One region of the Saccharothrix xinjiangensis genome, then DNA from elsewhere that is predicted to be linked to it. Evidence: riboswitches for the same ligand, from Rfam matches in the RefSeq annotation. Region 1 holds a riboswitch; each other region holds the start of a gene.
The links. A riboswitch is a leader RNA that binds a small molecule or an ion and turns the genes downstream of it on or off. The one in region 1 is predicted to bind glycine.

Region 1 (7,586 bases):
CTCGAACCCGGACGCCACCTTCGCCGCCGCCAGGTTCACCGACTCCAGGCCCGACGCGCAGAACCGGTTGAGCTGCACCCCCGCCGGCCGCAGGTCCCAACCCGCCGCGAGCACGGCCGTGCGCGCGATGTCCGCGCCCTGCTCGCCGACCGGCGACACCACGCCGAGCACCACGTCGTCCACCGCCGAGGTGTCCAGGTCGTTGCGCCGCGCCAGCGCCGCGAGCACCCCGGAGGCCAGGGTGATCGGCTTGACGGAGTGCAGCGAACCGCGCTTTCCCCTGCCCCGCGGTGTGCGCACCGCGTCGAAGATCAAGGCTTCGCTCATGCACCCCACGGTAGGGACCGCGGCGGCCCACGCCCATGACCGCGACAGGTGACTTATTAGCTCACCCCGTGCCCCGGAGGTGTGCTCCCTCACCCGGTCCGGTGCACCGGCTTGACAATTGCGCTCACGATCGACCGCCCGAGTGGCACGTCCCGGTCATGGCGGCCCCGCCCGGCCGGTGGCACCGTCGACACCATGCCAACTCGCCGTTCGCCGTGGATGACAGAGGACCTGGACCAGCTGCGCGAGCTGGCCCGCGCGTTCTTCGCCAAGGAGGCCGTCCCCCACCAGGAGCGCTGGGCCGCGCAGAAGCAGGTCGACCGGGAGTTCTGGACCAAGGCGGGCGGGCTGGGCCTGCTGTGCCTGTCGATCCCGGAGGAGTACGGCGGCGGTGGCGGCACCTTCGCGCACGAGGCGGTGCTGCTGGAGGAGCAGGCGCGGGCCGGCGACAGCTCGTGGGGCAACAGCGTGCACAGCGGGATCGTCGCCCACTACGTCCTCGCCTACGGCACCGAGGAGCAGAAGCGCCGCTGGCTGCCCCGGCTCGCGTCCGGCGAGCTCGTGGGCGCGATCGCCATGTCCGAGCCCGGCGGCGGGTCCGACCTCCAGAACATCAAGACGCGGGCGCTGCGGCGCGGCGACGAGTACGTGCTCACCGGCTCCAAGACCTTCATCACCAACGGCGTGCAGGCCGACCTGGTCGTCGTGGTCGCCAAGACCGACCCCGCGCAGGGCGCCACGGGCATCTCGCTGCTGGTCGTGGAGACCGCGGACGCGCCCGGTTTCCGCCGGGGCCGCGTGCTCGACAAGGTCGGCATGAAGGGGCAGGACACCGCCGAGCTGTTCTTCGACGACGTCCGCGTGCCCGCCGCGAACCTGCTGGGCACCGGCGAGGGCCAGGGGTTCATCCAGCTCATGCAGCAGCTGCCCCAGGAGCGGCTGATCATCGCCGTGGCGTCCATCGCGGGCATCGAGGCGGCGGTGGACCTGACCCTGTCCTACGTCAAGGAGCGGACGGCGTTCGGGCGGGAGCTGATCAAGTTCCAGAACACCCGGTTCACGCTGGCCGAGTGCGCCACCGAGGCGCGCGTGACCAGGGCGTTCGTCGACGAGTGCGTCACCGAGCACCTGGTCGGGCGGCTGGACGTGCCCACGGCGGCGATGGCCAAGTGGTGGGCGACCGAGCGCCTGTGCCACGTGGTCGACGAGTGCGTCCAGCTCTTCGGCGGCTACGGCTACATGACCGAGTACCCCATCGCGCGCGCGTGGGCGGACGCGCGCGTGCAGAAGATCTACGGCGGCACGAACGAGATCATGAAGGAAATCATCGCGAGGTCCCTCTAGATGGCCGGGCCGCTGGAGGGGCTGGAGGTCGTCGAGCTGGCCGGGCTGGCGCCCGCCCCGTTCGGCTGCATGGTGCTCGCGGACCTGGGCGCGTCCGTGACCAGGGTCGACCGCGTCGGCGGCGGCGCGGAGGTGCCGGTCGGCGTGCTCGGCCGCGGCCGCCGGTCGATCGGCGTGGACATCCGCCGCCCGGAGGGCGTCGACCTGGTGCTCCGGCTGGTCGCGCGGTCGGACGTGCTGGTCGAGGGCTTCCGGCCCGGCGTGACGGAGCGCCTGGGCATCGGCCCCGCGCAGTGCCTGGCCCGCAACCCGCGCCTGGTCTACGGGCGGATGACCGGGTGGGGGCAGACCGGTCCGCTGGCCGACCGGGCGGGGCACGACATCAACTACATCGCGGTGGCCGGCGCGCTGGAGCCGATCGGCCGGGCCGGCGCGCCGCCGACCGTGCCGCTGAACGTCGTCGGCGACTTCGGCGGCGGCGGGCTGCTGCTGGCGCTCGGGCTGCTGGCCGCCCTGTACGAGCGGGACCGGTCCGGGCGGGGCCAGGTCGTGGACGCGGCGATGGTCGACGGCGCGGCGCTGCTGACCACGTTCCTGCACGGCATGTCGGCGGCGGGTGCGTGGCCGGGCGGCCGCGGCGAGAACCTGCTGGACGGCGGCGCGCCGTTCTACGACGTGTACGAGGCGGCGGACGGCAAGTACGTCAGCGTCGGCGCGCTGGAGGAGAAGTTCTACGCCGAGCTGCTGACCGTGCTCGGGTTGGCGGGGGAGGACGTGCCGAGCAGGCACGACCCCGCGAACTGGCCCGAGCTGAGGTCCCGGATCGCGGCGGCGGTGGCCACGCGGACGCGGGACGAGTGGGCGGCGCTGGCGGGTGGCGCGGACGCGTGCCTGGCGCCGGTGCTGGCCCCCGGCGAGGCCCCGGGGCACGCGCACAACGCGGAGCGCGGGGCGTTCGTGGAGGTGGGCGGCACGACCCAGCCGGCGCCCGCGCCGCGGTTCGACCGGACCCCGGCGGCCGTGCCCGCCCCGCCGCCCGCGGTGGGCGAGCACACGGCGGAGGTGCTGGCGGAGCTGGGGCTGGCGGCGGACGAGGTGGCGGAGCTGCGGCGCGCCGGCGTGGTCGGCTGAGCGCCGGTCGACTCCTCGGGCCGGGCGTTCGACTCGCGGGACTCGACCGTTCGACTGGTCGCGACCCACCTTCGGCGCCCGCCGTTCGACGCTGCGGGACCGCTCATTCGACCGGTCGGCCCGGGAGTTCACCCTCCGGGGTGTTCCGCTCGATCACCGGGTCTCCCGGTCGGTCTCCGGCGCGTTCCGGTCGATCCGGCTGTTCCGGTTCATCCGGTGATCGTGAATGGGCGCGAAAAATCACCTGAAGAGGTGGTGAAAAATATCGGCGGCCGACATCGGGCTTTGTCACGCTAGGTGCGCGACCCGCCGCAAACAGGTGAGGAGCAGTACGGACGTGATGGTGTCGCTCAACTCCGGTGTTCGTGCCATGGGGGGTGGGCGAGTGCCCGTATCTAGGTGATCGGCGGGACCGCAGGTGCCCTTGATAGTCCGTTCGGGTGACACCGGGCGGGGTCGATGTGCGTCTGCGTGGTTGTCCACGCCACCGCCTGGGGGATCACAGGGGGTTTGGCGTTCGTCATCCGGGTGAATGAGGGAGCATGTCGGGTGACGCGGCGGGCACGCGCCCGCCTGCCCCTGCCCCGTGATGCGGACGGAGACCGATCAGTGAACGTCAAGAAGGTGGTGACGCTGGCGGCGGTCGCGCTGGTGCTGTTCCTCCTGATCACCCAGCCGAACGAGTCGGCCGAAGCGGTGCGCACGGCGCTCGGGTGGCTTGAGCAGGGCGCTCAGTCGATCATCACCTTCGTCCGCAGCCTCTTCGCGTAGCGGCCCGCCGAACTCCGCTCAGTGCGGTCACCAGCAGTGACATCGGGCTTCCATCGTTGGACCGTACGGGTGGAATGAGGGCTATAACGCGCTGGTAACAGGGTTTTTGACAAACCGGGGTCTAGCGGTTGTCGGTACCCGCTAATACGGTGCGCTGCATTGGCTGATCTTCGACCGATGAGGAGGCAGAATGGTCGAGGACTCCGGAGTCGACGAGCTGCTGCGGCAGTGGGCGGCTGAGCGCTCGGACGACGCGGAGCTGCAAGAGGTGAACCGGATCAAGGACGCGTGGCTCGCGGAAGCCCCGCCGTCCCCCGGCATCCCCGTGCAGCGGGCGAGTGGTGGTCCCCGTGGCCTGGTGCGGGTCGAGTCCGCTGACCCCGCCTACGTGGCGGCGATGCGGAAGCGGGCGCCCGAGGTGCCCGAGGCCCTGCTCGCGGCCGCCGCCAGCTACTGGCAGCTGGTGGGCGACCTGTCCGAGGCGGAGCAGTGGTGGGACGCGGGCATCAGCCCGCTGGACCAGCGCGCTCTGGACTACCGGGCGGCCGGGCTCACGCCCGCCGACCTCGGTCGTCGGCTCGGACCGATGACGGTGCTCCAGCACCTGCGTCGAGGCAGTGCGGCGGCCTGGTGCGTGGCCAGGTTGCAGAGGCAACGCCGGGACGGCGTGGCCTAGTCCGGAACGAGAGGGGCGGGCTCCTGTGGTCGGGAGCCCAAGCCCGAGGGGTGGGCTCCTGCGGGAGGAGCCCTCGCCCAACACGGGTCCCGAGCGCACCGCCGTGACCGGCACGCCGCCGTGACCGGCAGGGATGCCGCGACCGACAGAGGCGCACGGAAGAGGCGCACGGACCCGCACCGAGCCGAACCGGGTGAACCGGGTGAACTCGGCAAACCCGACCGTTCGACCTGCTCGGCACGCGAAGTACCCTGGAGTTCGTGCCGGGCCTCATCACCCCCAAGCGGACCGCCATCGCGCTGGTCTGCCTGCTCTCCCTCATCGTGTGCTGCGGCCTCGCCTACTGGCAGTGGGCGCGGTTCTCCGAGGCGGGCGGCACGTTCCAGAACCTCGGTTACGTCTTCCAGTGGCCCCTGTTCGGCCTCTTCCCCGCCTTCATGGTGTGGCGCATCCGCAAGCTGGACGCCCAGCGCAAGGCGGAGGCCGCCAACCCGGCCGAGGAGCCGGTGGGCGACCCGGCCGGCCGGGTCGTTACGGTTGAGCCCGTCAGGAGAGCGCACGACGACGAGGACGACGAGCTGGCGGCCTACAACCGCATGCTCGCCGAGTTGCACGCGCGGGACCAGCGGTGAAGCGAAGGTAGGGCGATGAACGGCGCGTTGACCAGGTTCCGGTTCATGGCTTACGTGGTCGGTGTCGGCCTGCTGCTGCTCGTGGCCGCCATGTTCGCCAAGTACGTGGGCGACAGCGAGACCATGATGCGGATCGTCGGCCCGGTGCACGGCTTCCTCTACGCGATCTACCTGGTGCTGACCGTCGACCTGGCGCTCAAGGCCCGCTGGTCGATCAAGGCCACGGCCCTGGTGCTGCTCGCCGGCACGATCCCGTTCGTGTCGTTCTACGCCGAGCGCAGGGTCGTGGAGAGCCTCCGGACCGGCAAGGCCCTGTGACCAGGGTTGACCGGGCCGCCGGGCCCGCCTAGCGTCTGGCGGTACCAACTGAACACGGCCGTCGACGTCGCGCGGGAGAGTCCCCAGGTGAGCTGGGGCGCCGAAGGAGCAACCCCTCCCCGGAATCTCTCAGGCACAGCTACCGCCGATGAAGGCAACTCTGGAAAGCAGGCGCCCGGTGCGCCTCGCCCACGGTGCAAGCCGCTCACCAGCGGCGAAGCTCTCAGGCTCATGACAGAGGGGGAGGCTCACTCAGACGAGGAGTCTCCGATGGACCGTGTCATCTCCCACACGTGCCCGCCGACCCGACCGGTCGGCGCTACCGGCATGTCCGCACCCCCGGAGGACCGCGCCTGATGGAAAGCCGCCGCACGCCCCTGCACGCCGAGCACGAGGCGCTGGGCGCCATGTTCACCGACTTCGCGGGCTGGCGGATGCCGCTGCGCTACGACAGCGAGCTGGCCGAGCACCGCGCGGTGCGGACGTCGGCGGGCCTGTTCGACCTGACCCACATGGGTGAGATCGTGCTCACCGGGCCGGAGGCGGGCGCCGCGCTGGACCGCGCCCTGGTCGGGCACGCCTCCGCGATCGGCGTCGGCCGCGCCCGCTACACCATGATCTGCGAGGCCGACGGCGGCGTGGTCGACGACCTGATCGTCTACCGGCTGGGTGACCAGGAGTACCTGGTCGTGGCGAACGCCTCCAACGCGGCCGTGGTGCACGAGGCGCTGGTGGCGCGGGCCGAGGGCTTCGACACCACCGTCGAGGACCGCTCGACCGACTACGCGCTGCTCGCCGTCCAGGGCCCGAGCTCCACGGCGATCCTCGAAGGCCTCACGCCCACCGACCTGTCGACGGTCAAGTACTACGCCTCCTACCCGACCGAGGTGGCGGGCAAGCCCGTGCTGCTGGCCCGCACCGGCTACACCGGCGAGGACGGCTTCGAGCTGTTCACCGCACCGGCCGACGCGCCCCACGTGTGGCGGGCGCTGCTGGAGGCCGGCGCGCCGCACGACCTGAAGCCCGCCGGCCTCGGCTGCCGCGACACGCTGCGCCTGGAGGCGGGCATGCCGCTGTACGGCAACGAGCTGGGCCGCGAGCGCACGCCGTTCCACGCGAACCTGGGCCGGGTGGTCAAGCTCGACAAGCCGGGCGACTTCGTCGGCCGCGACGCGCTGGCCGCCGTCGCCGAGCGGGGCGTGGACACCACCCTGGTCGGCCTGAAGACCACCTCGCGCCGCGCGCCGCGGCACGGGTACCCGGTGCTGGACGCGGCGGGCGACCCGATCGGCGAGGTCACCAGCGGCGCCCTGTCGCCGACGCTGGGCTACTCGGTGGCCATGGCCTACGTGGCCGTCGACCACACCCGGCCGGGCACGTCGCTGTTCGTCGACGTCCGGGGCAAGCACGAGCCGGTGGAAGTCGTCGCCCTGCCGTTCTACAAGCGAACCAGCTGACCCCAGGAGAGAGATCCACATGTCCGAGCACTTCAACACCTCCCTCGCGGAGTTCGACCCGGAGGTCGCGAACGCGGTCGCCGCCGAGCTGCACCGGCAGCAGAGCACGCTGGAGATGATCGCCTCCGAGAACTTCACGCCGGTGTCGGTGCTCCAGGCGCAGGGCTCGGTGCTGACCAACAAGTACGCCGAGGGCTACCCGGGCCGCCGCTACTACGGCGGCTGCGAGAACGTCGACGTGATCGAGCGGCTGGCCATCGAGCGGGTCAAGGCGCTGTTCGGCGCGGGCTTCGCCAACGTGCAGCCGCACTCGGGCGCGCAGGCCAACGCGTGCGCCATGTTCGCCCTGCTCCAGCCCGGCGACACGATCCTGGGCCTGGACCTGGCGCACGGCGGCCACCTGACGCACGGCATGAGGATCAACTTCTCCGGCAAGCTCTACAACGTGGTGCCCTACCACGTGTCGGACACCGACGGCCGGGTCGACATGGCCGAGGTCGAGCGGCTCGCCCAGGAGCACCGGCCCAAGCTCATCGTGGCCGGCTGGTCGGCCTACCCGCGCCAGCTGGACTTCGCCGAGTTCCGCCGCATCGCCGACTCGGTCGAGGCCTACCTGATGGTGGACATGGCGCACTTCGCCGGCCTGGTGGCGGCGGACCTGCACCCCAGCCCGGTGCCGCACGCGCACGTGGTGACCACCACCACGCACAAGACGCTGGGCGGCCCGCGCGGCGGGGTCATCCTGACCAACGAGCCGGACCTGGCCAAGAAGATCAACTCGGCGGTGTTCCCCGGCCAGCAGGGCGGCCCGCTGGAACACGTGATCGCGGGCAAGGCGGTGGCCTTCAAGCACGCCGCGTCCCCGGAGTTCGCCGACCGCCAGCGCCGCACGGTCGAGGGCGCCAAGATCCTCGCCGACCGCCTGTCACA
Region 2 (7,586 bases), on a different contig from region 1:
GACGTTCCCGCTGTTCGAGAAGGTCGACGTGAACGGCCCGGACCGGCACCCGGTGTACGAGGAGCTGACCGCCGTGCCGGACGGCTCCGGCGCGGCCGGTGACGTGCAGTGGAACTTCGAGAAGTTCGTGCTGTCCCCGACCGGTTCGGTGATCGCCCGCTTCCGCCCGACCACCGACCCGGAGGCGGACGAGGTGGTGGCGGCGGTCGAGTCGGCGCTGCCGCGCTAGTCGACGGAGCGGTGCGGCGCGGTGGAGGACGCGCGTCCGGCACGCCGGACGCGACCGAGGTTCAGATGCGGTCACTGGCGCGTTCGGCGACCAGCACCGCCGCTGCACCCGCCCCCGCCACCAGCAGCATCCCGACCGCCGCCTCGACCGCCCGCTGCCGCCCCGCCTCGTCGCCCCACAGCCACAGCATCACGCAGGCCGCGGCCAGCAACCCGACCGCCGGCCCGACGCACACCACGCCGCGCCGGTAGCTGCACCACCACGTGCAGCCCCCGGCGTACTCGTGGCGGCACAACCGCTGGCCACGCGCATCCCGCGGCAACTGGACGGCCTTCACCTCAGGTCCCGTCCGCACAGCTGGCAGCGGTCACGACCCGGCGCCGGGGACGGCACGTGCACGCCGCCCTCCCCGGCAGGACACGGCTCAACGCTCATCCCCCGAGTGTGACACCGACCTCCCGGGCACCCGTGGTGCGCCACTGCAACAGGCCACACCCGGCCCACGCGCCAACGCGGGGCCGGGTGTCACCGCGACCGTCAGCACTCGATCACGTTCACCGCCAGCCCGCCCCGGGCCGTCTCCTTGTACTTGTCCTTCATGTCCCGGCCGGTCTCCCGCATGGTCTTGATGACCTTGTCCAGCGACACGAAGTGCGACCCGTCCCCCCGCAGCGCCATCCGCGCCGCCGTGATCGCCTTGATCGACGCCAGCGCGTTCCGCTCGATGCACGGGATCTGCACCAGCCCGCCGATCGGGTCGCAGGTCAGCCCGAGGTTGTGCTCCATCGCGATCTCGGCCGCGTTCTCGACCTGCTCCGGCGTGCCGCCCAGCACCTCGGCCAGCCCGCCGGCCGCCATCGAGCAGGCCGAGCCCACCTCGCCCTGGCAGCCCACCTCGGCGCCCGAGATCGACGCGTTCTCCTTGAACAGCACGCCGATGGCGCCCGCGGTCAGCAGGAACCGCACCACGCCGTCGTCCGAGGCGCCCGGCACGAACCTCGCGTAGTAGTGCAGCACCGCGGGCACGATGCCGGCCGCCCCGTTGGTCGGGGCCGTCACCACCCGGCCGCCCGCGGCGTTCTCCTCGTTCACCGCCAGCGCGAACAGCGTCACCCAGTCCATCACCCGCAGGGGGTCGGTGGCGTAGTGCTCGGCCGCCAGCAGTTGCCGCATCTCCGCGGCCCGCCGCCGGACCTTCAAGCCCCCGGGGAGGACGCCGGTCTCGGTGCAGCCCCTCTCGACGCAGTCCTGCATGACCCGCCAGATGTGCAGCAGGCCGCCCCGGACCTCGGTCTCGTCGCGCCACGACAGCTCGTTGGCCAGCATCACCCCGCTGATCGGCAGCCCGGTCTCGCGGGTCCGCGCCAGCAGCTCGTCGCCGGACTTGAACGGGTGCGCCAGCGCCGTCCGGTCCGCCTTGATCCGGTCGGCGCCGGCGGCCGTCTCGTCGACCACGAAACCGCCGCCGACCGAGTAGTACACCGCCGAGTCGACGACCTCCGACCCGGCGTGAGCGGTGAAGCTCATGCCGTTGGGGTGCAGCGGCAGCGACTTGCGCCGGTGCATGACCAGGTCGTCGTCCTCGGTGAAGGCGATCTCCCGCGCACCGCCCAGCCGGAGCCTGCCGGACGCGCGGATCTCCGCGACCCGGGCCTCGGCCGCCGCCGGGTCGACCTCCTCCGGCCGGTGCCCCTCCAGCCCGAGGAGCACCGCCTTCGGGCTGCCGTGGCCGTGGCCGGTCGCGCCGAGCGAACCGAACAGCTCCACCCGCACCCGGTTCACGGACGCGAGCGCGGGCCGCAGCCTGGCCGCGAACATCGTCGCCGCGCGCATCGGGCCGACCGTGTGCGAGCTGGACGGGCCGATGCCGACGGAGAACAGGTCGAACACGCTGATGGCCACGATCAGGCCTCGGTCAGTTCCGCGTACTTCGCCGCGGTCAGCAGCCCGGTGGCCTCCTCGACCGCCACCTTGAACAGCCAGCCGCGCCCGTACGGGTCGTTGTTGATCAGCGACGGGTCGGTGACCACGGCCGGGTTGACCTCGACGACCTCGCCGGTGACCGGCGCGAACAGCTCGCTGACCGACTTGGTGGACTCCAGCTCGCCGCACACCTCGCCGGACGTCACGCGGGTGCCCGCCTTGGGCAGGTCGACGAACACGATGTCGCCCAGCGACTCGGCCGCGTACGAGGTGATGCCGATCGCCACGGGGTCCTGGGCGCCCGGCGCCCAGTCGACCCACTCGTGCTCGGGCGTGTACAGCAGCTTCTCCGGAAAGGTCACGACAGCGCTCCCTGGGTGGTGGTCCTGGTTCCCCCACTCTGTCCTGGGACCTGAGAGCTTCGCCGCACGAAGCTGCGGCTTGCACCGTGGGTGCGCGCTGTGGAGCACGCTTTCCAGAGTCGCCTCACCCGAGCGGTTCTCGCTGCCTGAGAGTGTGCGGGGTGCTTGCTCCTTCGGCGCCCCGGGACGGTGCCCGGGGTCTCTCCCGCGCGGGTTCCGGCGTCTCTGCGCGACGCCGCGGCCGATGTTCAGTTGACTTGCCCGCACGCTAGGTGGCGGGTGGGACGGGTGTCAACGCGCCGGTCGACTTGTCCTGCCGGCACAACCGGGCCCCCGGCCGTTCGTGCCGGGAGCACGATGACACCGCGAACCGGGTAACCGACCTTTGGTGCAACGACGGCCGAAGGAGCCCACCGTGCGGATCGCAGTTCCCCGCGAGATCAAGAACCACGAGTACCGCGTCGCGCTGACCCCGGCGGGCGCCCACGAGCTGACCACGCGCGGCCACGACGTCTACGTGGAGGCGGGCGCCGGGCTCGGTTCGGCCATCACGGACGAGGAGTACCTCGCCGCCGGCGCCAAGGTGCTGGCGAGCGCGGACGACGTGTGGACCGAGGGCGAGCTGGTGCTCAAGGTCAAGGAGCCGGTGGCCGAGGAGCACCCCCGGCTGCGCGAGGGCCAGGTCCTGTTCACCTACCTGCACCTGGCCGCCGACCGGCCGCTGACCGAGGCGCTGCTGGCGTCCCGCACCACCGCCATCGCCTACGAGACCGTGCAGAGCCCGAACGGCGCGCTGCCGCTGCTCGCCCCGATGTCCGAGGTCGCGGGCAGGCTCGCGCCGCAGGTGGGCGCGTTCGCGCTGATGAAGCCCTCCGGCGGCCGGGGCGTGCTGCCCGGCGGCGTGCCCGGCGTGCACCCGGCGCGCGTGGTCGTCATCGGCGGCGGCGTGGCGGGCCTGAACGCGGCCACCATCGCCGCGGGCATGGGCGCGGACGTCGAGATCCTGGACACCAACGTCGACCGGCTGCGGCACGTCGACGCCCTGTTCCAGGGCCGGCTGCGCACCGTCACGTCCACCCGGTACGCGGTCGAGCAGGCCGTGCGCGAGGCCGACCTGGTGATCGGCGCGGTGCTGGTGCCCGGCGCCAAGGCCCCGAAGCTGGTGTCCAACGAGCTGGTGGCGCAGATGAAGCCCGGCTCGGTGCTGGTGGACATCGCGATCGACCAGGGCGGCTGCTTCGCCGACTCGCGGCCCACCACGCACGCCGACCCGACCTACCAGGTCCACGACTCGGTCTTCTACTGCGTGGCCAACATGCCCGGCGCGGTGCCGCGCACGTCGACCTACGCGCTGACCAACGTGACCCTGCCGCACGCCGTGGCGCTGGCCGACCGGGGCTGGAGGGAGGCGCTGCGCGCGGACGCGTCGCTGGCCCTGGGCCTGAACGCGCACGAGGGCGCGCTGACCAACCGGCCGGTCGCCGAGGCCCACGACCTGGAGCACACCGCGGTCGAGATCTGATCCGGGAGCCCACGAGCTGATCCGGGAGAAGAGAGGGCCCCGCTCACCTACCGTGAGCGGGGCCCTCGACGTGAGAGGCGGCCCGCTCAACCAGCCTGGGGGTCACTGGGAGCGGGCCGCGCTGCCAATCCTAGCCGGAGTTCGGGGGCCCTGCCCAGCGGGCCCACCGGTCCGGCCCACACCACCCGCCACCTGAACCACGGTGCGTGCACGTGGTTCAAGCGAACGAGTGAATCTAGACGGTAACGGGTAAGTCACGGCGGCTCGTCGGCCGATGGACAGGTCTGGGAACCCGCGTCGCTACGCAGCGGGGTCGTCCGCTCGCGCGGCGAGGCGCCGCGCCACCTCCGATCGGAGTGCCGATGGCTCAACCACAGGACTGGATCGACTGCCACGACCCGTTCGGGCGGGACCGGTCGATGACCGTGATCGTCGAGGACGACCGGGTGCTCCTGGTCTCCCCGCCCGGCGAATCGGCTGTGATGTCCGTCACCCAAACCCGCCGACTGCACCGCCTGCTCGACCAGGCCGCGGACAGGATGTGAGCGTCTTGGACGAAGCCCTGCGGGCCGCGGTGCTGCGCCGGTTGGCGCTGCTCGACGAGGCCGCCGAGCGCGGTGAGGCCGACTCGCTGGTGCCGCTCGCGCGCGCCGAGATCCACCGCCTGGCCGACGGCTGGCGGCTGCTGCTGACCGTGCACCAGCAGGGTCCGGACGGCCGCTGCCGGGCGTGCCCCGGCGTGCTGCGGAACAAGAGGTGGCCGTGCCAGGTGTGGACGATGGCGCACCAGCACCTCATCGGCGAGGGCTCCACGCACCGGGAGCGGCGGCGCGCGCGGCGGTCGGCGCACCGCGCGGCGCACCGCGCGGAGGAGGTGCCGGGGACCGCGCCCGGCGGTCCGGCGGGCGGCGTGGTGGGCGGCCTGCCCGGTGACCTGTTCGGCGGGCTGCCCGGTGGTCCGCCGGGGAATCCGTCGGGGGACCCCGAGGCCACCGCGGAACTGCCCGTGGTGGTGTCGAAACCACGACATGCCCTCCCCGAGTGATCCCGCTAAGGCAGGATGACGCCCGGTAGGAGCAATCCGGGAGGGACGCGTGCACGACGGCAGTGGCCGCATCGTGGTGCAGGGCTTGACCAAGCAGTTCGGTCCGGTCGCGGCGGTGCAGAATCTCAGCTTCACGGTGGAACCCGGTTCCGTGACCGGCTTCCTCGGACCCAACGGCGCGGGCAAGACGACGACCCTGCGCATGCTGCTCGGCCTGGTGACCCCGACCGCGGGCACCGCCCTGATCAACGGCAGCCCTTTCGACCGGCTCGGCAACCCCGGCCGGGTGGTCGGCGCGGTGCTGGAGGCGCAGGGCTTCCACCCCAAGCGCACCGCGCGCAACCACCTCCGGGTCTACGCCGCCGCGATCGGCGTGCCGGACGCGCGGGCCGACCAGGTGCTCCAGCTCGTGGGGCTGGGCGCGGCGGGCGACCGCAAGGCGGGTGAGTTCTCGCTCGGCATGAAGCAGCGGTTGGCGCTGGCCACCGCGCTGCTGGGCGACCCGCAGATCCTCGTGCTCGACGAGCCGGCCAACGGGCTCGACCCCGAGGGCATCGCCTGGCTGCGGTCGTTCCTCCAGTCGTTCGCGCGCAGCGGGCGGACCGTGCTGATCTCCAGCCACCTGCTGGCCGAGGTCGAGCAGACCGTGGACCAGGTGGTCATCATCAGCCGCGGCCAGACCATGTTCTACGGGCCGCTGGACAACCTGCGGGCGCAGCAGCAGGCGCGGGTGCTGGTGCAGCCCTCGGACGCGGGCGCGCTGGTCGCGGCGTTGCGCGAGCAGGGCGTCGCGGGCATCGAGCAACTGCCGGACGGGCGGATCGCGATCACCGGGGTCGAGGTCCAGCAGGTCGCGGACGTGGCGCTGAAGGCGGGCGTGTCGATCTACGGGATCGAGGAGGAGAGGGCCGACCTGGAGCGGCTGTTCTTCCAGCTCACCAGCGGTCAGTACGCGGGGCAGGACCAGTACGCGGCGCAGGGCCAGTTCCCGCCGGGCCAGTTCCCGGGGCAGTTCCCGCCGGGGCAGGGTCAGTTCCCGGGGCAGCAGCAGGGCAGCGGGTACTACGCGCCGCCGCCCGGTTACCAGCAGCAGGGGTACCAGCAGCCCGGTTACCAGCAGCAGCCCGGTTACCAACAGCCCGGTTATCAGCAGCCCGGCTACCAGCAGCAACAGCAGCAGCCGAACCCGTACGCGCCGCCCGGCACCGGGCAGCAACAGCCGGACAACCCCTACGGGCAGCAGCAGGGTGGTGCGTGATGGGCAACCTGATCAAGGCGGAGTTCCGCAAGACCACCACCACGGGCCTGTGGTGGGGCCTGATGATCCCGACCGTGCTGCTCGCGCTGGGCTGGGCGCTCGGCACGGGCGCCATCGGCCGGAGCATCATGGACGTGGTCAGCAGCTCCGAGGCCGAGGAGCTGACCAGGCTGCTCGGGGTCGACCCGGCGCAGTGGCAGGTGTCGGTGTTCGGCATCGCGCGCAGCATCAACGTGGCCACCGTCTTCCCGATGATCTTCGGCGGCCTGGCGATCTCGAACGAGATCAACCGCAAGACGATCACCACCACGTTCCTGACCTCGCCCAACCGGGTGGCGGCGCTGACCGCGAAGATGGTCGTCTACATCGCGTGGGGCGCGATCTACGGCCTGGCGATCGTGGCCTCGGTCAGCATCGGCATCGCGCTGACCTCGGACTCCGGCGCGCTGCCGAGCGCGGGCGGCTGGCTGGCGCTGGCCGGTGTCGGCGTCCTGGCGTCGATCCTGATGACGATGTTCGGCGTCGGCGTCGGCGCGCTGATGACCAGCACCGCGGCGACCACCGTGGTGCTGCTGCTCTACATGCTGATCATCGAGAACGGCCTCCAGCTGGTGCTGGCGGCGCAGGAGCTGCCGGACGTCATCGGCTTCCTGCCCAACGGCGCGGTGAACGGCATGACCGGCTCGGTGGCGTCGTCGCTGTTCCTGGCCAACGCGGGCGTGGTGCCGGACGAGCTGGTGGACGTGCTGCGGGCCGTCGCGGGCGCGCTCGGGGCGTTCGACTGGTGGCTGAGCGGGTTGGTCTTCCTGGTGTGGTCGGCGCTGTTCTTCCTCGCGGGCTGGGCGGCTACGCAGCGCAAGGACATCACGTGATCCTCACCTGATCAGGTGATCTTGAAAGGACCAAGGGCCACCCCGGGATTTCCGGGGTGGCCCTTGGCACTCCGCCGCGGCCGGAAAGTGTCGGGCCCCGGACCTAATGTGGAGCCGTGAACACCTCCGACGGCTGGATCAAGCGACTCGCCAGGGCCTGCTGGCGGCACCGCTCCCTCGTGGTGCTGTCCGTGCTGGCCGCCGTCGTCGGCGTGGGTTTGCAGGCCGCCGGGCCGCTGCTGGTCAAGGCCGCCGTCGACGACGCCGTCGCCGGCCGCACGGACCGCCTGACCTGGCTCGCGGTCGTCCTGGTCGGGCTGGAGCTGCTGACCTTCGGCTCCGCGTTCGTGCGCCGCTACCTGGGCGGGCGGCTGG
Region 3 (7,586 bases), on a different contig from region 1:
CGACGAGCTGCGGCGACGGGGGTGGAGCCGCACCCGGGCGAACTGACGCCGGGTGAACCGGCGCCAGGTGAACCGGCGCCGGCCGGAGCCGCACCCCGGCTAACCGACGCCGGGCGGAGCCGCACCGGGACGAACCGGCGCCAGGCGCGCCGGTCGGTCGCCCGACCCCGTCGACCCGGCGCCGGCCGGTCCCGCCGCGATTTCCGTTCGGGCGGCGACGCGGCCCCGGGGTCGACCCGCCACTAGAGTCCCCGCCTGTGCCGCACGATCACGTCGAGCCCACGGACCGGCTGCTGACCATCCCGAACGCGCTCAGCGTCCTCCGGCTGCTCGGCGTGCCCCTGTTCCTGTACCTCCTGCTCGGCCCGCACGCCGACGGGTGGGCGGTGGTCGTCCTCATCGCCGCCGGGGTGTCGGACTGGCTGGACGGCAAGATCGCCCGCTGGCTCAACCAGACGAGCAAGCTCGGCGTCCTCCTCGACCCCGCCGCCGACCGCCTCTACATCCTGGCCACCCTGGTGGCGTTCGTCGTGCGCGAGATCATCCCCTGGTGGGTGGTCGTGGTCCTGGTCGGCAGGGAAGTGGTGGTCGGCCTCTGCCTGCCCGTGCTCCGGGCCCGCGGCTACGGCCCGTTCGAGGTCAACTACCTGGGCAAGGCCGCGACCTTCAACCTGCTCTACGCGTTCCCCATGCTCCTGCTCGCCCAGGGCGGCTCGACGGCCGCCCAGGCGCTCCGGCCGCTCGCCTACGCGTTCATGATCTGGGGCGGGGCCCTGTACCTGTGGTCGGGAGCCCTGTACGTCTACCAGTTCACCCTCGCGCTGCGCCGACGGCCGGGGGTCGCGCCGGCCTGAGCGGGACGTGGGAAGATCCGGCACCGAAGATCCACCGTCATGAAGGAGCGCACCGCGGTGATTCCCGAGGAGCTCAAGTACACCGAGGAACATGAGTGGGTGCTGCGCACGAGCGAGGACACCGTGCGCGTCGGCATCACCGACTACGCCCAGGAGCAGCTCGGCGACGTCGTGTTCGTCCAGCTCCCTGAGCTGGGCGAACAGGTCGGCGCCGGTCAGACCCTCGGTGAGGTCGAGTCCACCAAGAGCGTGTCGGACATCTACGCGCCGCTGGCGGGCGAGGTCGTCGCGCGGAACGACTCCCTGGACCAGCAGCCCGACCTGGTGAACTCCGACCCGTACGGTGAGGGGTGGATGGTGGAGCTCCGGCTCGACGACCCGGTCGCGGTGGACGACCTGCTCGACGCCGCCGCGTACCAGGAGCTGGCGGCACAGGGGTGACGTCGATCTTCCGGCGGCTCTTCGGTCGGTGGGGGAGCCGCTCCTCAGACAAGGCTTCGGGCACGATAGGTTCTAACGAACTCGACGGTTCCAGCAGCAGGAGGAGAGCTCAGGTGAGCACGAACGACGGGCCCGGCGTCCCGCCCGAGCAGTCCCCGGAGCGGACCTCCGTTTTCCGGGCCGACTTCCTCGCCGAGGTCGAGGGCGCCGAGGCGCCCGCCCAGGAGCCGGCGGTCGCCGGCGTCGACGCGCTGCCCGCCGGGTCGGCCCTGCTCGTGGTCAAGCGCGGTCCCAACGCGGGGTCGCGGTTCCTGCTTGACCGCGACACGACCAGCGCCGGCCGGCACCCCGACAGCGACATCTTCCTCGACGACGTGACGGTCTCGCGCCGGCACGCCGAGTTCCGCCGCGAGGGCGGCGAGTTCGTGGTGATCGACGTGGGCAGCCTCAACGGCACCTACGTCAACCGCGAGCCCGTCGACCAGGCAGTGCTGGCCAACGGCGACGAGGTGCAGATCGGGAAGTTCCGCCTGGTGTTCCTGACCGGTCCGGGCGCCGGGGGCCAGGGAGCCTGACGGTGGGGCTCCGGTGACGGCGGCCGGGCGGCCACGCGGGGGGTTGAGCATCGGGGCGGTGCTGTCCCAGCTCCGACCCGACTTCCCCGACGTCACCATCTCCAAGATCCGGTTCCTGGAATCGGAGGGGTTGGTCCGCCCGGCGCGCACGGCCTCGGGGTACCGGCAGTTCGCCCCGGCGGACGTCGAGCGCCTGCGGTACGTGCTGGCCGCGCAACGCGACAGGTACCTGCCGCTGAAGGTCATCAAGGAGCAGCTGGACGCGGTCGACCAGGGCGTGCGCGCCGTGGACCTCGGCCCGTCCCCCGGTCACCGGATCACCCGCGACGACCTGCTCGCGCGCGCGGGCATCGAGTCGGCCGAACTGGCCGACCTGGAGCAGCACGGCCTGGTCGCCGCGGGTCCGGGCGGGTTCTACGACCACGAGGCGGTGCAGATCGCCGCGACGGTCCGGGCGATGGCCGAGCACGGCGTCCAGGCCAGGCACCTGCGCCCGTTCCGGGCCGCCGCCGACCGGGAGGTCGCCCTGGTCGAGCAGGCCGCCGCGGCGGCGCACCGGGCGCGGGCCGACGAGGTCGCCCGCGACCTGGCGGCGCTCTCGGTAACCCTGCACACGCTGCTCGTCAAGGTCGGTCTGCGGGACGGCGCGGGCAAGCGCGTTTCGCCGAGGTGAACAAGTGTCCGCATCGTGATCCCGGACCTGACGGGCGGTTGCGCACAAGGCCCGCTTGGCGGGTAGCGTCGAAAGGGTACGTGGGGGATCCTCGTTCATACAGCGGGGACGCCAGGATTTCAGCGCGCTGAGGGAGGCGAGACCCGATGAGCGAGATGCGCGTCGTGGGTGTGCGGGTGGAACTGCCCGCCAACCAGCCGATCCTGTTGCTGCGCGAAACCGAGGGTGAGCGGTACCTGCCGATCTGGATCGGTTCAGTCGAGGCCACCGCGATCGCGCTGGAGCAGCAGGGCGTGCGACCCGCCCGGCCGCTGACCCACGACCTGCTCAAGGACGTCATCGGCGCCCTCGGCCGGCAGTTGGAGCAGGTGCGGATCACCGACCTGCAAGAGGGCACGTACTTCGCGGAGCTGGTGTTCGACGGCGACGTGCGGGTGTCCGCGCGCCCCAGCGACTCGGTGGCGCTGGCGCTGCGGATCGGCGTGCCGATCCACGCGGAGGAGTCCGTGCTGGCCGAGGCCGGGTTGATCATCCCGGACGAGCAGGAGGACGAGGTCGAGAAGTTCCGCGAGTTCCTCGACTCCGTGTCGCCGGAGGACTTCCGGGGCGCCGACACCTGAGTCGCCCACCAGGCCTGACGGGCCTGATGGGCCTGATGGGCCTGACGGGTTCACCAGGCCCGACATGCTTGAACAGGGGTCCCCTGCCCAGGGGACCCCTGTTTTGATTTTGCCGGTTCGCGCGTGGAGGCGGAAGAAACGGGGCGCGATCTGTGGACAACCGCGGCGGGCGGTAAGGCGGAACCTGGTCCGCGGACAGTGGTGGCAGGTGGCAGGTGGCGCGTGCGGACAGGCTCTGTGGACAACCGCGGTGAGCTGTCAGGGGCGCGCAGGGTCGATCGCCGCCAACCCCCCCGCCCCACTGGTCGGGCGAACCTCGACCGCCGCCCCCGCCGCGGGTCCGAGCCACCCCCCGGTCGGCCCGGACCCGGACCTCGTCAAACCACCGCCGCCCAGTCTCAACCCGCGGCGGGCGGGTAACACCTGCGAGAGGCTCGGCCACTGTTCCGAACCCCTCGCAGGCGTGTGCGGTGCGTTGTGGATCAACCCCGCGTGCCACCCCCCGGTGTCACACTTATGGATTACACAACGTCAGCAATTCTCTGCTAAACGATCACTAAACGTCACCCGAATGGCTTACAACGGCCGACTCTCTCAACCTCTACCTCAGGTTGAGGTCAGACACGTCCCGCGCGTCGCGTTGACCTGCCCCCTAGGCGGTCTTACCGTCGAGCTCAGGTGAATTGCCACGGTGTGATTCGAGCGCCGCGGCGGCTTCACGTTGGTCGCCGGTCGTCGTGACCGGACCGAGGGGAGGCAGGCGTGGTCGAGGAAGCGCCCATCATCCGGGCCGGTTCCGGCTCCGGCGAACAGGGCGAGCTGTTCCCGGACTCCTCGCTGCCGGACGAACTCGTGGGGTACCGCGGCCCGGCCGCGTGCCAGATCGCGGGCATCACCTACCGCCAGCTCGACTACTGGGCCCGCACCGACCTGGTCAGCCCGACCATAAGGAGCGCACACGGCTCCGGCAGCCAACGGCTGTACTCGTTCAAGGACATCCTCGTCCTGAAGGTCGTCAAGCGGCTCCTGGACACCGGCGTCTCGCTCCAGAACATCCGGGTCGCGGTCGACCACCTCCGCCGCCGCGGCGTGCAGGACCTGGCCCGCATCACGTTGTTCAGCGACGGCACCACGGTCTACGAGTGCACCTCGCCCGAGGAGGTCGTGGACCTGCTCCAGGGCGGCCAGGGCGTGTTCGGCATCGCGGTCAGCGGCGCCATGCGGGAGATCAGCGGCACCATCCACGAGTTCCCCGCCGAGCGCGCGGACGGCGCCGAGATCGTGCCGGCCCCGAACGACGAGCTGTCACGCCGTCGCCGCACCCGCGCCACCGGCTGAACCACCGGACGCCCGCGCCGCCGATCCCGGGCGCCGACACCGAACACCGATCCGGACCGGGCGCACGCCGAACCCGTGCACCGAATCGGAGCACGAACAGGTCCACCGACCACGGCGTGAACACGGCGTGCTACAGGCGGGTACCTCGGGGGTGCCCGCCGGAAAACCCGGTCAAACCCGGTTGTCCAGCCATTGAGATCCACGTCGCGCCCGCGGGACCGGCGCGTCCCCTGCCAGGTACGATTCGCGGGCAGTCGCTTTATCCCGCGCGGGAGAGTCCGAGTCCGCTCGGCGCCGAAGGAGCAAATCCTCCCCGGAACCTCTCAGGCGCAAGGACCGTGCGGGTGAGACGCCTCTGGAAAGCGGGTCGGGCAAGAAAAGACCCCGCCGACGGTGCAAACCCGGCCACCACCGGGTGAAGCTCTCAGGCGCCCGGCGACGGGCAGGAGACAGAGGGGGAGGGCAACGGCAGCAGTGTGCCCGTAGCCCCGGAGGCGACACCCATGACGCAGGACCGCATCCCCCTCGCCGCTCTTGAGCACGGCACCCCCTTCGCCGACCGGCACGTGGGCCCCCGGCCCGCCGAGCTGGCGCGCATCCTCGACGTGATCGGCGTCGGCTCCCTGGAGGAGCTGGCCCAGCGCGCCGTGCCCGAGGCGATCCGCGAGCGCGACCTGGTGCTGGACCTGCCCGCGCCCGCCACCGAGACCGAGGCCCTGGCCGAGCTGCGCGCCCTGGCGGCCCGCAACCGCCCGATGACCCAGATGATCGGCCTCGGCTACCACGGCACCACCACGCCGCCGGTGATCCGCCGCAACGTGCTGGAGAACCCCGCGTGGTACACCGCGTACACGCCCTACCAGCCGGAGATCTCCCAGGGCCGCCTGGAGGCCCTGCTGAACTTCCAGACCGTCGTCGGCGACCTGACCGGCCTGCCGCTGGCCAACGCCTCCATGCTGGACGAGTCCACCGCCGCCGCCGAGGCGATGACGCTGGTCCGCCGCGCGGGCCGGGCCAAGTCGAACAAGTTCGTGGTGGACGCGGACACGCTGCCGCAGACCCTCGCCGTCATCGAGACCCGCGCCGAGCCGCTGGGCATCGAGGTCGTCACCGCCGACCTGTCGCAGGGCCTGGAGGGCCTCGGCCTGGGCGGCGACTTCTTCGGCGTGCTGCTGTCCTACCCCGGCGCGTCCGGCGTGGTCCGCGACCACGCGTCGGTCGTCGAGGAGATCCACCGGGCCGGCGCGCAGGCCGTCGTGGCCGCCGACCTGCTGGCGCTGACCCTGCTGCGCCCGCCGGGCGAGATCGGCGCGGACGTGGTCGTCGGCACCACCCAGCGCTTCGGCGTGCCGATGGGCTTCGGCGGTCCCCACGCCGGCTACATGGCCGTCCGCCAGGGCCTGGAGCGGCAGCTGCCGGGCCGCCTCGTCGGCGTGTCCGTCGACGCCGACGGCAACCCGGCCTACCGGCTGGCGCTCCAGACCCGCGAGCAGCACATCCGCCGCGAGAAGGCGACCAGCAACATCTGCACCGCGCAGGTCCTGCTGGCCGTGGTCGCCTCCATGTACGCCGTCTACCACGGCCCCGAGGGCCTGAAGGCCATCGCGACCCGCGCCCACCGGATGGCGACGGTGCTGGCCGCGGGCCTGTGCGAGGCCGGCGTGGAGGTGGTGCACGGCGAGTTCTTCGACACCGTGCGCGCCCGCGTCGAGGGCCGGGCCGCCGAGGTCGTGGCCGCGGCGCGCGACCTGGGCGTGAACCTGTGGCGCGTGGACGACGACGTCGTGTCCATCGCCTGCGACGAGACGACCACGCGCGAGCACCTGGACCGGGTGTGGCAGGCGTTCGGCGTCACCGTGGCCGACGTGGACGGCCTGGACGCCGACACCGCCGACGGCATCCCCGCCGACCTGCGCCGCACCTCCGAGTACCTGACCCACCCGGTGTTCCACACCCACCGCTCGGAGACCGCGCTGCTGCGCTACCTGCGGTCCCTGTCGGACAAGGACGTGGCGCTGGACCGCAGCATGATCCCGCTGGGCTCGTGCACGATGAAGCTCAACGCCACGGCCGAGATGGAGCCCATCACCTGGCCGGAGTTCGCCGAGCTGCACCCGTTCGCGCCGGTCGAGGACGCCGCCGGGTACCTGGAGCTGATCGGCGACCTGGAGCGGTGGCTGGCCGAGGTCACCGGCTACGACGCCGTGTCGCTCCAGCCCAACGCGGGCAGCCAGGGCGAGTTCGCGGGCCTGCTGGCCATCCGCGCCTACCACCGCGCCAACGGCGACGCGGACCGCGACGTGTGCCTGATCCCCTCCAGCGCGCACGGCACCAACGCCGCGTCCGCGGTCATGGCGGGCATGCGGGTCGTGGTGGTCAAGTGCGACGACAAGGGCAACGTCGACCTGGGGCACCTGCGCGAGACGGTCGAGGCGCACCAGGACGACCTGGCCGCCATCATGATCACCTACCCGTCGACGCACGGCGTGTACGAGGACACCGTGCGCGAGGTGTGCGGGCTGGTGCACGAGGCCGGCGGCCAGGTGTACGTGGACGGCGCGAACCTCAACGCCCTGATCGGCCTGGCGCAGTACGGCAAGTTCGGCTCGGACGTGTCCCACCTGAACCTGCACAAGACGTTCTGCATCCCGCACGGCGGCGGCGGCCCGGGCGTCGGCCCGATCGGCGTGCGGGCGCACCTGGCGCCGTTCCTGCCCAACCACCCGCTCCAGCCGGCCGCCGGCCCCGCCACGGGCGTCGGCCCGATCAGCGCCGCGCCGTGGGGCTCGGCGTCGATCCTGCCGATCTCGTGGGCGTACGTGCGGATGATGGGCGCCGACGGCCTGCGCCGGGCGACCCTGACCGCGGTGGCCGCGGCGAACTACGTGGCACGGCGGCTGGACGAGCACTTCCCGGTGCTCTACACCGGCGAGGGCGGCTTCGTGGCCCACGAGTGCATCCTCGACCTGCGGCAGATCACCAAGGCGACCGGCGTGACCGTGGACGACGTGGCCAAGCGGCTGGCCGACTACGGGCTGCACGCGCCGACCATGTCGTTCCCGGTGGCGGGCACGCTGATGGTGGA

Region 2: it holds a riboswitch for glycine, as region 1 does, so the genes downstream of both, gcvH (glycine cleavage system protein GcvH) here and gcvT (glycine cleavage system aminomethyltransferase GcvT) in region 1, are expected to answer to the same signal.
Region 3: it holds a riboswitch for glycine, as region 1 does, so the genes downstream of both, gcvP (aminomethyl-transferring glycine dehydrogenase) here and gcvT (glycine cleavage system aminomethyltransferase GcvT) in region 1, are expected to answer to the same signal.

Annotation. Positions count from the first base shown of each region.
Region 1 covers NZ_BAAAKE010000002.1:144,856-152,441, reverse strand. The annotation lists gene ABD223_RS06025 (acetyl-CoA C-acetyltransferase) at 1-327, opposite strand, end outside; gene ABD223_RS06020 (acyl-CoA dehydrogenase family protein) at 523-1,671, shown strand; gene ABD223_RS06015 (CaiB/BaiF CoA transferase family protein) at 1,672-2,802, shown strand; gene ABD223_RS06010 (hypothetical protein) at 3,412-3,573, shown strand; gene ABD223_RS06005 (helix-turn-helix transcriptional regulator) at 3,764-4,249, shown strand; gene ABD223_RS06000 (hypothetical protein) at 4,510-4,881, shown strand; gene ABD223_RS05995 (DUF3817 domain-containing protein) at 4,897-5,199, shown strand; glycine riboswitch at 5,262-5,353, shown strand; glycine riboswitch at 5,355-5,444, shown strand; gene gcvT (glycine cleavage system aminomethyltransferase GcvT) at 5,556-6,656, shown strand; gene glyA (serine hydroxymethyltransferase) at 6,676-7,586, shown strand, end outside.
Region 2 covers NZ_BAAAKE010000021.1:75,866-83,451, reverse strand. The annotation lists gene ABD223_RS31135 (glutathione peroxidase) at 1-229, shown strand, start outside; gene ABD223_RS31130 (hypothetical protein) at 291-566, opposite strand; gene ABD223_RS31125 (L-serine ammonia-lyase) at 767-2,131, opposite strand; gene gcvH (glycine cleavage system protein GcvH) at 2,134-2,514, opposite strand; glycine riboswitch at 2,638-2,732, opposite strand; gene ald (alanine dehydrogenase) at 2,930-4,036, shown strand; gene ABD223_RS31110 (hypothetical protein) at 4,399-4,581, shown strand; gene ABD223_RS31105 (hypothetical protein) at 4,578-5,081, shown strand; gene ABD223_RS31100 (ABC transporter ATP-binding protein) at 5,131-6,339, shown strand; gene ABD223_RS31095 (ABC-2 transporter permease) at 6,339-7,211, shown strand; gene ABD223_RS31090 (ABC transporter ATP-binding protein) at 7,328-7,586, shown strand, end outside.
Region 3 covers NZ_BAAAKE010000023.1:97,246-104,831, forward strand. The annotation lists gene ABD223_RS32710 (hypothetical protein) at 1-46, shown strand, start outside; gene clsA (cardiolipin synthase ClsA) at 258-854, shown strand; gene gcvH (glycine cleavage system protein GcvH) at 894-1,295, shown strand; gene garA (glycogen accumulation regulator GarA) at 1,409-1,870, shown strand; gene ftsR (transcriptional regulator FtsR) at 1,884-2,543, shown strand; gene ABD223_RS32735 (bifunctional nuclease family protein) at 2,690-3,163, shown strand; gene ABD223_RS32740 (MerR family transcriptional regulator) at 3,926-4,501, shown strand; glycine riboswitch at 4,761-4,850, shown strand; gene gcvP (aminomethyl-transferring glycine dehydrogenase) at 5,005-7,586, shown strand, end outside.